DNA from 2 places in the Halomonas sp. PGE1 genome. Region 2 is predicted to be linked to the other one. Evidence: riboswitches for the same ligand, from Rfam matches in the RefSeq annotation. Region 2 holds a riboswitch; the other holds the start of a gene.
What was found. A riboswitch is a leader RNA that binds a small molecule or an ion and turns the genes downstream of it on or off. The one in region 2 is predicted to bind thiamine pyrophosphate.

Region 1 (7,527 bases), 1.8 Mb from region 2:
GCCAAGGAGGCCTTCAAGACCTGGCGCAAGGTGCCCCTGGGCAAGCGCATGCGCATCATGCTCAAGCTGCAGGCGCTGATCCGCGAGCACACCGACGAGCTGGCCGCGCTGATCACCGAGGAGCACGGCAAGACCCTGCCCGACGCCGTGGGCGAAGTGGGCCGCGGCCTGGAGGTGGTGGAGCACGCCTGCTCGATCACCAGCCTGCAGCTGGGCGAGCTGGCCGAGAACGCGGCAAGCGAGGTGGACGTCTACACCATGCACCAGCCGCTGGGCGTGGGCGCCGGCATCACTGCCTTCAACTTCCCGATCATGCTGCCCTGCTTCATGTTCCCGCTGGCCATCGCCACCGGTAACACCTTCGTGCTCAAGCCCTCCGAGCAGGACCCGAGCTCCACCATGCGCCTGGTCGAGCTGGCCCACGAGGCAGGCATCCCGGCCGGCGTACTCAACGTGGTCCACGGCGGCCCGGACGTCGCCAACCAGATCGCCGACCATGCCGACATCAAGGCGCTCTCCTTCATCGGCTCCACCCACGTGGGCTCGCTGCTCTACAACCGCGCCGCCGCTGCCGGCAAGCGCATGCAGTCGATGATGGGCGCCAAGAACCACTGCGTGATCATGCCCGATGCCAACCGCAGCCAGGCCATCAACAACCTGCTCGGCTCCGCCTATGGCGCCGCCGGCCAGCGCTGCATGGCCAACTCCGTGGTGGTGCTGGTGGGCGAGGCCCGCGAGTGGCTGGAGGATATCGTCGAGGGCACCCGCAGCATGAAGGTGGGCCCCGGCACCCAGACCGACGCCGACCTCGGCCCGCTGGTCTCTCCCCAGGCCAAGGAGCGCGTCGAGCGGCTGATCACTGCCGGCGAGAAGGAGGGCGCGAAGCTGCTGGTGGACGGCCGCGGCTACCAGGTCGAGGGCTACCCGAACGGCAACTTCGTCGGCCCGACCCTGTTCGCCGACGTGACCCCGGAGATGAGCATCTACCGCGAGGAGATCTTCGGCCCGGTGCTTTGCGTGGTGACCGTCGACACCCTGGACGAGGCGATCGAGTTCATCAACGCCAACCCCAACGGCAACGGCACCTCCATCTTCACCAACTCCGGCTGGGTGGCGCGCCGCTTCGAGACCGACATCGACGTGGGCCAGATCGGCATCAACGTGCCGATCCCGGTGCCGGTCGCCTACTTCAGCTTCACCGGCTCCCGGGCCTCCAAGCTGGGCGACCTGGGCCCCAACGGCAAGCAGGCGATCGCCTTCTGGACCCAGACCAAGACCGTCACCGCCCGCTGGTACGAGCCGGAGAACGTCTCCAGCGGCATCAACAGCACCATCTCGCTGAGCTGATCACCTCCGCTCGGTAACGACAGGGCCCCGCCTCGAGAGAGGCGGGGCCCTGTGCGTTGATGGCCTTCGACCGGATGGTCAGGCAGAACTGCTAGAGTGCAGGCATCGTACGGATACGATACCGGAGCTCTCGTGACTCGCCCATTTCCCCGCCTGCCGTCGGCCCTGGCCGCCTGGCTGCTGCTTGCCTGCCTGCTGGCCTCGCCGGCCCGGGCCGCGCTCGATGTTGCCGACCCTTTCGATGGGCTCAACCTGGGCCCGCAGGTGCAGCTGCTGGAGGATGTCGATCGCGAGTTCACCATCGACGACCTGCTCTCCCGGGATGACGACCTGCCCTGGCGGTCCTCAGAGCAGGAGACCCTCAACTTCAGCTTCTCCGACTCTGCCTGGTGGCTGCAGGTGGAGCTCGTCAACGCCAGCGAGGCGCCGTTGAGACGCCTGCTGGAGCTGGCCATGCCGCTGCATGACTATCTGGACGCCTGGGTGGTCGACGAGGCGGGGGAGGTGGTCGCCGAATGGCAGACCGGCAACCGGCGTGCCTTCGACACGCGCCCGGTGGCCCACCGCACCTTCGTGCTGCCCATCGTGCTGCCGCCCGGCGAGACGCGCCGCGTGATCCTGCGGTTGGATACCCACGATGGCCTCTTCGATGCCACGCCGCTCTACCTGCTGAGCGACGCCAGTTTCCTGCAGAAGGCCCAGCGCGAACTGATGGCCTTCAGCCTCTACTTCGGCGCTCTGCTGGCGCTGATGATCTTCAATCTGCTGCTGTTCCTGGCTATCCGGGAGCGCAGCCTGCTGCATTATGTGGTCTACCTCGGCACCTTCTTCGTGCTGATGTTCGCGGCGCGGGGCTTTGCCTACCAGTACTGGTGGCCGAACTGGCCGACCTTCAACAACCAGATGCTGCCGCTGACCATCGGGCTCTTCGCCGTCACCCTGGCCAGTTTCAGCAGCAGCTACCTCAACCTGCGCCGGCACGCGCCGCGACTGTCATGGGGGCTGCACGGGGTGGCGGGCCTGTGCCTGGCGAGTGCGCTGCCGGCGCTGCAGGGGCACTACGCTCCGGTGTTCCGCGTCATGATCCCCGCCGCCATCCTGCTCTCCCTGTTGATGCTCTCCGTGGCCGTGTGGCGCAGCTGGCTGGGCGACCGCCTGGCACAGATCTTCCTTGTGGCCTGGTGTGTGCTGCTGGTGGGGATCGCGCTCTACTTCCTGCGCGTGGCCGGGGTGCTGCCCTATAACGTCTTCACCGAGTACGCCGTGCAGGCGGGCTCGGGCATCGAGTTCCTGCTGCTGGCCTTCGGGCTGGCCTACAAGATCAACCTGCTCAAGAACGAGAAGCTCGCCGCCGAGCGGGCCACCCATGAGCTGCAGCGCTCGCACAACCAGCGGCTGGAGGCCGAGGTGGATGAGCGCACCCGTGAGCTCGAAGCCGCCAACCAGCGGCTCGCCGCCATGGCCCGCACCGACCCCTTGACCGGGCTGCTCAACCGCCGCCAGTTCCATGAGCTCGTTGATGCGGAGCTCCTGCAGCGTCGCCGCAGCGGCCGGGCGCTGCTCTTCGCCGTGATGGATATCGATGCCTTCAAGGCCTACAACGACACCTACGGCCATCAGGCCGGTGACGAGGTGCTCAGGCGTGTCTCCGCGCTGCTGCAGCAACATTTCCGCCGCGCTGGCGACCGTCTGTTCCGCCTGGGCGGCGAGGAGTTCGGCCTGCTGCTGGAGGTCGATACTCTGGACCAGGGCCGGCATGTCATGGAGGCCTTCCGTCAGTCGTTGGAGGACCTCGCCATTCCCCACGTGCAGGCAGAGGGCGGAGTGGTCACCGCCTCCTTCGGGCTGGTCTGCTGCAATGACTTCCAGAGGGTGCCGGATGCCGAACGGCTCTACCGGGAGGCCGACGAGGCGATGTACCAGGCCAAGGACCGCAATCGCAACCGGGTGGTGACCCGGGCCATCCTCGGCGAGACGTGAGCGGCGCTCGTGGCGCTCGTGGCGCTTGCGACGATCGTCCGCATGGACAGTCACTTGACGCTGACGTTAACTGGAGGTTTCCAACAACAACCACAACGCCAGGAGCCATCATGACCGCGCCCATCAGCCGCTTTCCCATCCCCGAGTCGATCCAGGACCTTCCCGAGGACATCCGCGACGCCATGCTGGCGGTGCAGGAGAAGGCCGGCTTCATCCCCAACGTCTTCCTGATGCTGGCCCACCGCCCGGCCGAGTTCCGCGCCTTCTTCGCCTACCACGACGCCCTGATGGAGAGGGAGGCCGACACCCTCACCAAGGCGGAGAAGGAGATGATCGTGGTGGCCACCAGCGCCCGCAACCGGTGCCTCTACTGCGTGGTGGCCCACGGTGCTCTGGTGCGCATCTACAGCAAGGACCCGCTGCTGGCCGACCAGGTCGCCATCAATCAACGCGTCGCTGGCCTCAGCGAGCGCCACCGGGTGATGCTCGACTTCGCCATGCACAGCGGCCTGGAGGTCGGCGAGCTCACCGACGAGTGGCAGACCCGCCTGCTGGAGGTCGGCTTCACCCAGGACGACATCTGGGACATCGGCGCCATCGCCGCCTTCTTCGGCATGTCCAACCGCCTGGTCACCCTCGCTGGCACCCCGCCCAACGAGGAGTTCTACCTGATGGGCCGGGTGCCGAGGGAGAAGTAACGTCGTTGGCATCCAGAAGGGCTGCCGGTACGCTCGAAGATGAAAAGGGGAATGATGCGAGGCATGTTCAGTGGCAGAGCGTAAGGCATGGAGCGACCAAGACCGACTGCAGGCGCTGGCGCTCTACTGCCGCCTGAGCTTCGGTCAGTTGCATCGCGAGCGGCCCGAGGTCATTCACCTGGCCGAGCAGATGGGCCGCTCTGCCAGCTCGGTGGCCATGAAGCTCTCCAACTACGCGAGCCTCGACCCAGAGGTACGGGCGCTGGGCAAAAAGGGGCTGTCGGGTGCCTCACGCCAGGATCGCCTGCTGTGGGAGCGCTTTATCGCCGACCCGAAGAGTGTCGCCGCCGAGAGTGAGTCGGCCTGGGTAGAGCTCGATCCCTGTGGCGATAGTGCCGAGGCAGATGAGGATTACACCGGCAGCGAGGCCTATGCCCTGCAGCGACGGCGTATTGGGCAGTCGCTATTCCGCAAGGCCGTGATGGTGCGCTACGACACGCGATGCGTGATTACCGGGCTTCGTCACGAGGATCTACTGATTGCGAGCCATATCGTGCCTTGGCAGGCGCGCCCAGAGTCTCGCCTCGATCCCGCTAATGGGCTCTGCCTCAACGCGCTCCATGACCGCGCCTTCGATAAGGGACTGCTGGCCATCGACGACCGGGACCGCATTCGCATCTCTCCTGAGCTGACCGGCGCGGCCCCCAACGGCCGGCTCAAGGCGCAGCTCCATGACCTCGAGGGCCAGCCCTTGATCCTGAGCCCTCGCGCCTTTCCGAACCGAGACTATCTCGCCTGGCACTTCCGGGAGTGCTTCCGACGCTGATACCCCCGGCGACCCCTGGCCGCCGGCCCATGGCCTCGCTATGATGCCTCCGGCCCGTCGTGTCGCCGACAGCGGCGGGCCCACACAATTCATTCACTTGTCGCCAGGGGAGTCCCGCCGCATCCGCGGGGGCTGAGAGGGCCAAGCGCCGACCCTGGAACCTGATCCGGTTCATACCGGCGGAGGAAGCGCGACATGCCTTACCTGACGTCTGCCGTGCTCGGCGCGGCGCTTCTGTGCTTTGCTTTCCTGGGCCTGCGGGCCCGCCGGGCCGATGGCCTGCTCGATGACTACGTCACCGCCCGCAACTCCCAGGGCGCCCAGGCCATCGGCCTGTCGTTCCTGGCCTCCAGCATGGGGGCCTGGATCCTCTTCGCGCCGCCGGAGATCGGCGCCTTCGTGGGGCCGGTGGCGCTGGCCGGCTACGCCATCGGCTCGTCGCTGCCCTTTATCGTGCTGGGGCTCTACGGCCCGGCGATCCGTCGCCACCTGCCGCAGGGGCGCAGCATCGGCGAGTTCGCGGAGTCCTGCTACGGCGCCGGGGTGCGGCGCTGGGTCTCCTTCGTCTCGGTGGCCTACATGGCGATCTTCCTGGCCGCCGAGCTCACCGCCATCGGCGCCATCGCCGCGCTGCTCTCCGACGTGCCGCCGGCGCTGGTGATCCTCGGGGTGGCGGTGGTCACCCTGGTCTACACCACCCTGGGCGGGCTGCGGGCGAGCCTCGCCACCGACCGCTGGCAGGCCTGGCTGCTGCTGGCCCTGCTGGTGCTGGTGGGCGGCGTGGCCTGGTGGTGGCTGCCGCCCATGCCGGCCGAAGCCGTGATGCCCTCCATTCCCACGAGCAGCGCGCTCTCGGTGGCGCTCACCCTGGTGATCGCTGTCACCGCGGCCAACCTCTTCCATCAGGGCTACTGGCAGCGGGTGTGGGCCGCCGAGGATGACCGCGCCCTGGCCCGTGGGGCCCTGCTGGGCGGGGCCAGCAGCCTGCTGGTGGTGATGGCTATCGGCGGGCTCGGCATCGTGGCGGCCATGCATGCGCTGCCGCTCGGCGAGCCGCCGATTCCCTTCTTCGCGCTGCTCTCCGCCGCGCCGGCCTGGCTGGCGCTGCCGGCCCTGGTGCTGGCGGTGACCCTGGTGGCCTCCAGCGTCGATACCCTGCAGAACGCCATCGCCTCCATGGCGGTGGCCAGCTCCGGCCGGCGCGGGCTCTCGGTGCGGGCGGCGCGCCTGGTCACGGTGGCGCTGATGCTGCCGGTGGTGTGGGTGGCGCTGCAGGGCTTCTCGGTGCTGCGGCTGTTCCTGATCGCCGACCTGCTGTGTGCCGCCATCGTGGTGCCGGTGCTGCTGGGCCTGTGGCGTCGCATGTCGCCGCTCGCCGCCGTGGCGGGCGGCGTGGCCGGACTGCTCGGCGCGGTGCTGCCGGGCTCGATCACCCTGGGCAGCCTCTCCGCCGGGGTGCTGGCGGCCACCTTCCCGGAGAGCATTCCGACGCTTCCGCCCTTCCTGGGGGCGCTGCTCGCCTCCACGCTGGTGAGCCTGCTGATCGCCTGGCGGTACCCGGGGGCGAGATTCCAACCGACACTCCAAGGAGATGCCCGATGACGACTCGAGCCGACTGGACCGCCTGGGCGGCGCAGCAGGACGCACCGCGCCTCACCGACTGGCTGCGCGAGATCAGCGAGCCCGACTGGTCCGCCACCGTGAACCACCCGCTGTTCGACGCCATGGCCGAGGGGCGGATTTCCGGTGCCGACTTCGCCGCCTACATGGTGCAGGACTACGGCTTCGTGGACCCCTTCACCGCGCTGATCGGCTTCGCCATCGGCCGTGCGCCGGGCATGGCCGACCGGGTGGTGCTGGGGCAGTTCATGGGCATGCTGACCAGCGACGAGAACAGCACTTTCCAGCGCACCTTCGAGGCCTTCGCGGTGCCCGTCGCCCAGCGCCAGGCGCCGGACTACCTGCCCGAGACCCGCGCCTTCCAGGTGCTGCTGAGCGAGACCGGCCGCGCCGGAGGCTATGCCGAGATCCTGGCGGCGCTGGTGGTCACCGAGTGGGTCTATCTGGAGTGGGCGCTGCGCATCACCCGCGCCGAGGGGCTGGACCCGCTGGTGGGGGAGTGGATCGACCTGCACGACAACCCCGCCTTCCGGGACTTCGTCGCCTGGCTGCGGCGCCGCCTGGACGAGGAGGCGGAGACGCTCGATGACGGCGCCTTTACCTGCATGGCCGAATGCTTCCGCGAGACGGTGGCGAAGGAGCGTGCCTTCCACGACGCCGTGGTGCCGCGCTGAGCGGGTTGTGCGGGCAGGGCGGGTAGCCGTTCCGGTGGGCGTTGCTCAGGGGAAGAGAGCAGGCGCCCCTCAGTCGAGGAAGAGGTCGGCGGGCAGCCCAAAGCGCTGGGTCAGGGCCTTGATCTGGCGAACGTTCAGGCGTCGCTTGCCGTTCAGGATCTCCGAGATCACCGACTGGGTGCCGACTTCCGGCAGGCTCGACTGGTCGAGGCCGTGCCACTGCATCAGGTGGCGGAGCATGTCGGCCCCCCTCACTTCAGGCATCGGGCGGTGGGCGTCGTCGTACTCCTCGATGAGGTCACCCATGTGAGAGGCGAGGCTCGCCAGGGGGTGCTCCTCGTCGTCTCCGACCAGCTCCAGCAGCTCATCGAGCGCTGCGACC
Region 2 (7,527 bases):
ACCCGGGCCATGAACTCGGTGGTGGTGTTGCGGCCCTGGAACTCCGTCAGTTCATCGAGGTTCTGGAAGTTGAACTCGGCGAGCACCGCCTTGAGCGCCTCGCTGGCCAGGCCGATGTCCACCACCAGGTCATGGTCGTCGAGCTCGCGGCGCTGGAAGGTGACGTCCACCACGTAGGTGGCGCCGTGGGTCCGCTGGGCGGGCCCGAAGACCTCGCCGCGAAAGCTGTGGGCGATCATCACGTGGTCGCGAACGGTGAGTCGGTACATGTCAGGGCTCCAGTCGGTCGGATTCGGATCCGTCGGCGTCGAATCGGTCGGGCGAGGCATAGCGCAGCCGGTGGCAGAGCACCTCGCCGGCCCCGGCGGCCAGGCGAGGCATCAGGGCGGGCAGCTCGGAGAAATCGCTCTCGCCGCTGATCAGGGCGTCGAGGCGAGGGTCGCGCAGCAGCTCGAGCGCCAGCGCCAGGCGCCGGGCGTGGCCCCAGCGCGGCATGCGCTCGGCGGGCAGGCGGCCCACCTGGCTGCCGATCAGCTTGAGCCGCCGGGAATGGAAGGCCTCCCCCAGCGGCAGGCTCGCCTCGCGATCGCCGTACCAGCTCATCTCCACCACCCGCGCCTCATCGCCGGCCAGCGCCAGCGCCTGGCGCAGCCCCTCGGGGTTGCCGCTGGCGTGGATCACCAGGTCGTTGTCCCCCGGCGCCTCGCCGGCCAGGCAGAAATCGACGCCCAGGGCGCGGGCGAGCTCGGCCCGCCCCGGCGAGACGTCCACCAGACATACCCGGGTGCCGGGAATCGCCGCGCAGAGCCAGGCCACCAGGGCGCCCACCACGCCGGCACCGATCACCGCGATGCGGTCGCCCAGGCGCGGCTCGGCGTCCCAGCAGCCGTTGAGCGCGGTCTCCATGTTGGCGGCGAGCACCGCCCGGGCGGCGGGCAGACCCGCCGGCAGCGGCGTGACGGCGGCGGCCGGCACCACGTAGCGGTCCTGGTGGGGATGCAGGCAGAACACCTCCCGGCCCAGCAGCGCCGCGGGGCCTGCCTCGACCACCCCGACGCTGACATAGCCGTACTTCACCGGCCAGGGGAAGTCGCCGACCTGGAAGGGGGCGCGCATGCGCTGCCGCTCGCTCTCGGGCACCCGCCCCTGAAAGACCAGCGCCTCGGTGCCGCGGCTGATGCCGCCGAACAGCGCCCTCACCCGGACCTCCCCCTCGCCGGCGGCGGGCAACGGCTCCGCGCGCAGTTCACCGTGACCCGGGGCCAGGGTCCAGAAGGCGGTGGCGGTGTCGACGGACATGGCGGCTCCAGCGGTGAGGCGGGCGAATACTTCTACAATAATGGTACAGTAACATGCAAATGAACAATTTTATCGCTGCCGGCGGCCCAGGGCGGTGCCGACTGCTAGTGTGGTGGTCATGAGCCCATCGCGTTCAGCATAGCGGCTATGCCTCGCCACCATGGCCGTCGACAACGGCCATCGACAGCGGCGATCGACAACCATCAGGGAGCCCGGATGCCCTCTCCTCTCTCATCCCACCCGCCTGCGCAAGGGCCCGCCGAGGCGACGCGGCCTTGGCGCCTGGCCATGGAGCTGGCGCTGGGCGGTCTCACCCTGCTCGGGCTTCTGGCCTCGCTGGGGCTGGTGGGGTCATGGGTAGCGCCGCTGGCCATCGCCACCTACCTGGGGATGGCGGCCCTGCTGTGGCGCGCCCTGCGCCGCCGCCCCATGCGCCAGGGCGGGCTGGGCGCGGCCAACCGGGTCACCCTGGCGCGAGGCGTGCTGGTGGCCCTGCTGGCCGGCACCCTGGCCGACCCGGCCCTGCTGGCCACCCACGGAGAGTGGCTCTTCGCCCTGGCGCTGGTCGCCCTGGCCCTGGACGGCGTGGATGGCTGGGTGGCTCGACGCACCGGCAGCGCCAGCGCCGTGGGGGCCCGCTTCGACATGGAGCTCGACGCCTTCTTCATCCTGATGCTCTGCCTGGCGCTGCTGCTGCTGGAGCGCGTCGGCCCCTGGGTGCTGGCCATTGGCGCCATGCGCTACGCCTTCGTGGCGGCGAGCTGGCGCTGGCCCTGGCTCGCCGGCGAGCTGCCGGACAGCCTGCGCCGCAAGGCGGTCTGCGTGTGGCAGGTGGCGGCGCTGATGCTGGCTCTGCTGCCGGCCACGCCCGGCCTGATCGCCACCTGGCTGGCCGCCACCGCCCTGGCGGGGCTCACCCTCTCCTTCGCCGTGGACGTGCGCTGGCTCTACCACCATCGATAAGCCTCGGGGCTGGCAAATGCCCCCGGGCCTGCTAGAGTGGGCCTTCGCTTGACGGGGTGCCGGTGGAACCGGCTGAGATCGCTATACGACAGTGCGCCACACCGGCGCGGTCGTCACGGCGGGGCCCGTTGAACCTGATCCGGTTAGTACCGGCGTAGGAATCAAGCGGCGGCCTCCCCCGGCTACCCCCGTGTAGCGCGCCCCCCAGGCCCCACTCCCTCCCTCGCCCGCACTCCGGATCGTCACCCGACAATCGGAGGCAAGATGGGCTACCGCTTCAGCGACCTCACCGCCGCCTGCCAGGACGACTGGCGCGCCTATATCGAACACGACTTCGTGCGCGGTCTCGCCGAGGGCACCCTCGAGGAGGGCGCCTTTCGCCACTACCTGAAGCAGGACTACCTGTTTCTGATCCACTTTGCCCGGGCCTACGCCCTGGCCGCCTACAAGAGCCGCACCCTGGACGACCTGCGTCAGGCCCATGAGGGGCTCAAGGCCATCGTCGACCTGGAGCTGGGGCTGCACGTGGGCTACTGCCGCGAGTGGGGCATCTCCGAAGCGTCCCTGGCCGAGCTGCCCGAGGCCCGCGCCACCATGGCCTATACCCGCTACGTGCTGGATACCGGCAACCGCGGCGACCTGCTCGACCTGCACGTGGCCCTGGCCCCCTGCCTGGTGGGCTACGGCGAGATCGCCGACTGGATCAACGCCCGCGCCGAAACGGTCCGCGGCGATGCCAACCCCTATGACGCCTGGATCGCCATGTACGAGAGCGAGGAGTTCCAGGCCGCCCGCCGCGCCGAGGAGGCCTGGCTCGACGCCCGCCTGACCGACGTCACCCCGGCGCGCTTCGCCGAGCTCACCCAGGTGTTCCGCGACGCCACCCGGCTCGAGATCGATTTCTGGCAGATGGGGCTGGACCGCGCCCTCTAGCGCCGCCGCCCCACCACACCCCTGACACCCAAGGCCACTCCCCCCGACAACAACAGCCACGACAAGGATTCACGCCATGAGCAAGACCGCCCACTTCCTCGCCGAAACCGCCAAGGTCGACGAGGCCGCCATCCAGCCCCTGCCCGGCTCGCGCAAGGTCTATGTGGAAGGCTCACGCCCCGATATCCGCGTGCCCTTCCGCGAGATCTCGCTCTCGCCGACAAAGACCTCCGGCGCCGACGAGGAGAATCCGCCGCTGCTGGTCTACGACACTTCCGGCCCGTATACCGATCCGAATGCCGAGATCGACCTGCGCCGCGGCCTGCCCGAGCTGCGCCGCGCCTGGATCGAGGCACGCGGCGATACGGAACAGCTCGACGGCCCCACCAGCGAGTACGGTAAGCGCCGCGCCAACGACCCGACGCTCGCCCAGCTGCGCTTCGACCTGACCCGCACGCCGCGGCGCGCGAAGGAAGGGAAGAACGTTACCCAGCTGCACTACGCCCGCCAGGGCATCATTACCCCGGAGATGGAGTTCATCGCCATCCGGGAAAACCAGAGGCGGCAGGCGCTCTCTGCGAAGTACTCAGGCACCGAAGAGGTGGAGCGCATCCTGGGCCACCAGCACCCGGGCCAGGGCTTCGGCGCCCGGCTGCCCGAGGAGATCACCCCGGAGTTCGTGCGCGCAGAAGTCGCTGCCGGCCGGGCGATCATTCCCTGCAACATCAACCATCCGGAATCGGAGCCGATGATCATCGGCCGCAACTTCCTGGTGAAGATCAACGGCAACCTCGGCAACTCCGCGGTGACCTCCTCCATCGAGGAGGAGGTAGACAAGATGACCTGGGGCATCCGCTGGGGCGCGGACACCATCATGGACCTCTCAACCGGGCAGAACATCCATGAGACCCGCGAGTGGATCCTGCGCAACTCGCCGGTGCCCATCGGCACCGTGCCGATCTATCAGGCGCTGGAGAAGGTCAACGGCGTGGCCGAGAACCTCACCTGGGAGGTATTCCGCGACACCCTGATCGAGCAGGCCGAGCAGGGGGTGGACTACTTCACCATCCACGCCGGCGTGCTGCTGCGCTACGTGCCGCTCACCGCCAAGCGGGTCACCGGCATCGTCTCCCGGGGCGGCTCGATCATGGCCAAGTGGTGCCTCTACCATCACCGTGAGAGCTTCCTCTACGAGCACTTCGAGGAGATCTGCGAGATCTGCAAGCGTTACGACGTGGCCTTCTCCCTGGGCGACGGCCTGCGCCCCGGCTCGGTGGCCGACGCCAACGACGAGGCGCAGATGGCCGAGCTCAAGACCCTGGGCGAGCTGACCAGGATCGCCTGGAAGCACGACGTCCAGGTGATGATCGAAGGCCCCGGCCACGTGCCCATGCATCTCGTGAAGGAGAACATGGACAAGCAGCTCGAGTACTGCGACGAGGCGCCCTTCTACACCCTGGGCCCGCTGGTCACCGACATCGCCCCGGGCTACGACCACATCACCTCCGGTATCGGCGCGGCCATGATCGGCTGGTTCGGCTGCGCCATGCTCTGCTACGTCACGCCCAAGGAGCACCTCGGCCTGCCCAACAAGGACGACGTCAAGACCGGCATCATCACCTACAAGATCGCCGCCCATGCGGCGGACCTCGCCAAGGGCCACCCGGCCGCCCAGCGCCGCGACAACGCCCTCTCCAAGGCGCGCTTCGAGTTCCGCTGGGAGGACCAGTTCAACCTCGGGCTGGACCCGGACACCGCCCGGGAGTACCACGACGAGACCCTGCCCAAGGACTCCGCCAAGGTGGCCCACTTCTGCTCCATGTGCGGGCCGAAGTTCTGCTCCATGAAGATCAGCCAGGAGGTGCGAGACTATGCTCGGGATAACGGCCTCGATGGCGATCAGGAAGCGGTGATGAAGGGCATGGAGGAACAGGCGGAGAAGTTCCGCCAGAAGGGCAGTGAGCTCTACCAGGAGGTGTGAAGGTGGTGTAAGCCAGGCGCATGCAGCGCACTCAACGCTGAGTTTGGCTAGGCTGTAGCGGTGCCCCACCTCGATTCCGGGAGACGCCCCATGTCTGAGTTGGAATTGTCAGAGACGGACCGCTACGCCTACCCTCACCGCGTGCTGCACTGGCTGGTGGCCGCGGTGCTGCTGCTGTCGCTGGCCAGCGGCCTGACCCTGGGGTTTCTCGGCTTCGAAGGGGCCATGGAGCGCCTGGGCCGGGCCGGCACCGACTTTCTCTACACCTCCCACAAGTCCCTCGGCGTGGCCCTGCTCGCGCTGATGACCCTGCGGGTGATGACGCGGCTGCTCTATGTGGTGCCCGACCATGACCCGCCGCTGCACCCCTTCCAGCGCATCCTAAGCACCGCGGTGCACCACCTCCTCTACCTGGCGCTGCTGGCCCAGCCGATGCTGGGCTGGGCCGCCACCGCCAGCGGCGACTTTCCGGTGCAGTTCCTGCACTGGCACCTGCCCGGCATCGTGCCGGTGAACGAGGCGCTCTCGGAGCGGCTGTTCGAATGGCACGGCTGGCTGGGCTGGGTGATCCTCGGCCTGATCACCCTGCACATCAGCGGTGCGCTCTACCACTGGCTGATCCGTCGCGACGGCGTGATGGCACGCATGAGTCTCTTCGATCCGGATCGTTAGCGCTGGCACGCTCCCTGCATGGATCGGGCAATGCCCGATCCGACAGGAGCCCGACCATGCCCGACCGTCCGACCTTCACCCCCTCCCTGGCCACGCCGCTCGACGCCGCGGCCTTTCAGAGCCGCGCCCGTGAGCACCTGGCGATGCTGTACGGCCCCCGCGCCGACGAGGTGCTGCGCCGGCTTACGACGCTGCTGGCCCATCAGGCGCCGCCGGCCCCCTCCCCGGGCGAGACCCGCGTGCCGCTGTGGAGCGAGCGCGACCAGTGGCTGATCAGCTACGGCGACAGCCTGCTCGACGGCGAGCGCCCGCCCCTTGCGGTGCTGGGAGACTTCCTCGATACCCGGCTGCCCGACACCTTCAGCGGCGTGCATGTGCTGCCCTTCTTCCCCTGGAGCAGCGACGACGGCTTCTCGGTGATCCACTACCGGGAGGTGGACCCGGCGCTGGGCGACTGGCCCCAGGTGCGTGCCCTGGCCGAGCGGCGCGACCTGGCGGTGGATCTGGTGCTCAACCATGTGTCGCGGGAGTCGCTGTGGTTCGTCGACTACCTGACCGGCAGCCAGCCGGGCCGCGACTACTTCATCGAGCTGGACCCGGAGACCGACCTCTCGGCGGTGGTGCGCCCGCGCAGCTCGCCGCTGCTGGTACCAGTGCCCACCCGCCGCGGCACCCGCCACCTCTGGGCGACCTTCTCCGAGGACCAGATCGACCTGAACTTCGCCAACCCGGACGTGCTGCTGGAGTTCATCGGCATCCTGCTTTTCTACCTCGGCCAGGGCGCCCGCATCGTCCGCCTCGACGCCATCGCCTACCTGTGGAAGCGGGTAGGCACCCCCTGCATCCACCTGCCCGAAACCCACGAGGTGGTGCGCCTGCTGCGCGCCGTGGTGGATCATGTGGCTCCGAGCACCCTGCTGCTCACCGAGACCAACGTGCCCCACCACGAGAACCTCAGCTACTTCGGTCTAGAACGGCTGGCAGAGGGCGGGGAGCCCGACGAGGCGCATCTGGTCTACCAGTTCTCGCTGCCGCCGCTGCTGCTGCACACCCTGACCAGCGGCGACGCCAGCCTGCTGGCCAGCTGGCTCGAGAGCCTGCCCGAACTGCCCCCGGGCTGCAGCTATCTCAACTTCACCGCCAGCCACGACGGCATCGGCGTGCGCCCCCTGGAGGGCTGGCTGCCCCCCCCATGAGATCGAGGCGCTGCTGGAGCTGATGCATCGCTTCGGCGGCTTCGTCAGCATGCGCAAGCGCCCCGACGGCGAGGACGCACCCTACGAGATCAACATCACCTGGTTCGACGCCATGCAGGGCACCCGGCGCGGCCGTGATCCCTGGCAGATCGAGCGCTTCCTGTGCAGCCAGCACCTGATGCTGGCCCTGCAGGGCATCCCGGCGCTCTACCTGCACTGCCTGACCGGTACCCTCAACGACCTGGAGGGCGTGGAGCGCAGCGGCCGGCTGCGTTCGATCAACCGCCGCCGCTGGCACCTGGACGAGCTCGACGAGCTGCTCGACAGCCGCAATACCCCCACCCGGGAGGTCTTCCTGGCGCTCAAGCGGCGCCTGGCCATCCGCCGCGCCGAGCCCTGCTTCCATCCCGATGCCCCCCAGCGAGTGCTGCCAGCCCCGCCGGCGCTGCTGGTGCTCCAGCGTGGCCCGCTGGCGGGCGGCCG

Region 1: it holds a riboswitch for thiamine pyrophosphate, as region 2 does, so the genes downstream of both, HIR79_RS16560 (sodium:solute symporter family transporter) here and tenA (thiaminase II) in region 2, are expected to answer to the same signal.

The regions. Positions count from the first base shown of each region.
Region 1 covers NZ_CP053032.1:3,530,548-3,538,074, reverse strand. The annotation lists gene HIR79_RS16580 (CoA-acylating methylmalonate-semialdehyde dehydrogenase) at 1-1,347, shown strand, start outside; gene HIR79_RS16575 (sensor domain-containing diguanylate cyclase) at 1,480-3,327, shown strand; gene HIR79_RS16570 (peroxidase-related enzyme) at 3,438-4,025, shown strand; gene HIR79_RS16565 (HNH endonuclease) at 4,096-4,851, shown strand; TPP riboswitch at 4,947-5,057, shown strand; gene HIR79_RS16560 (sodium:solute symporter family transporter) at 5,047-6,453, shown strand; gene HIR79_RS16555 (TenA family protein) at 6,450-7,145, shown strand; gene HIR79_RS16550 (helix-turn-helix domain-containing protein) at 7,215-7,527, opposite strand, start outside.
Region 2 covers NZ_CP053032.1:1,418,365-1,425,891, reverse strand. The annotation lists gene HIR79_RS06725 (6-pyruvoyl trahydropterin synthase family protein) at 1-269, opposite strand, end outside; gene HIR79_RS06720 (zinc-dependent alcohol dehydrogenase) at 271-1,299, opposite strand; gene HIR79_RS06715 (CDP-alcohol phosphatidyltransferase family protein) at 1,516-2,262, shown strand; TPP riboswitch at 2,305-2,440, shown strand; gene tenA (thiaminase II) at 2,527-3,195, shown strand; gene thiC (phosphomethylpyrimidine synthase ThiC) at 3,272-5,176, shown strand; gene HIR79_RS06700 (cytochrome b) at 5,267-5,848, shown strand; partial or broken gene HIR79_RS06695 (sugar phosphorylase) at 5,905-7,527, shown strand, end outside.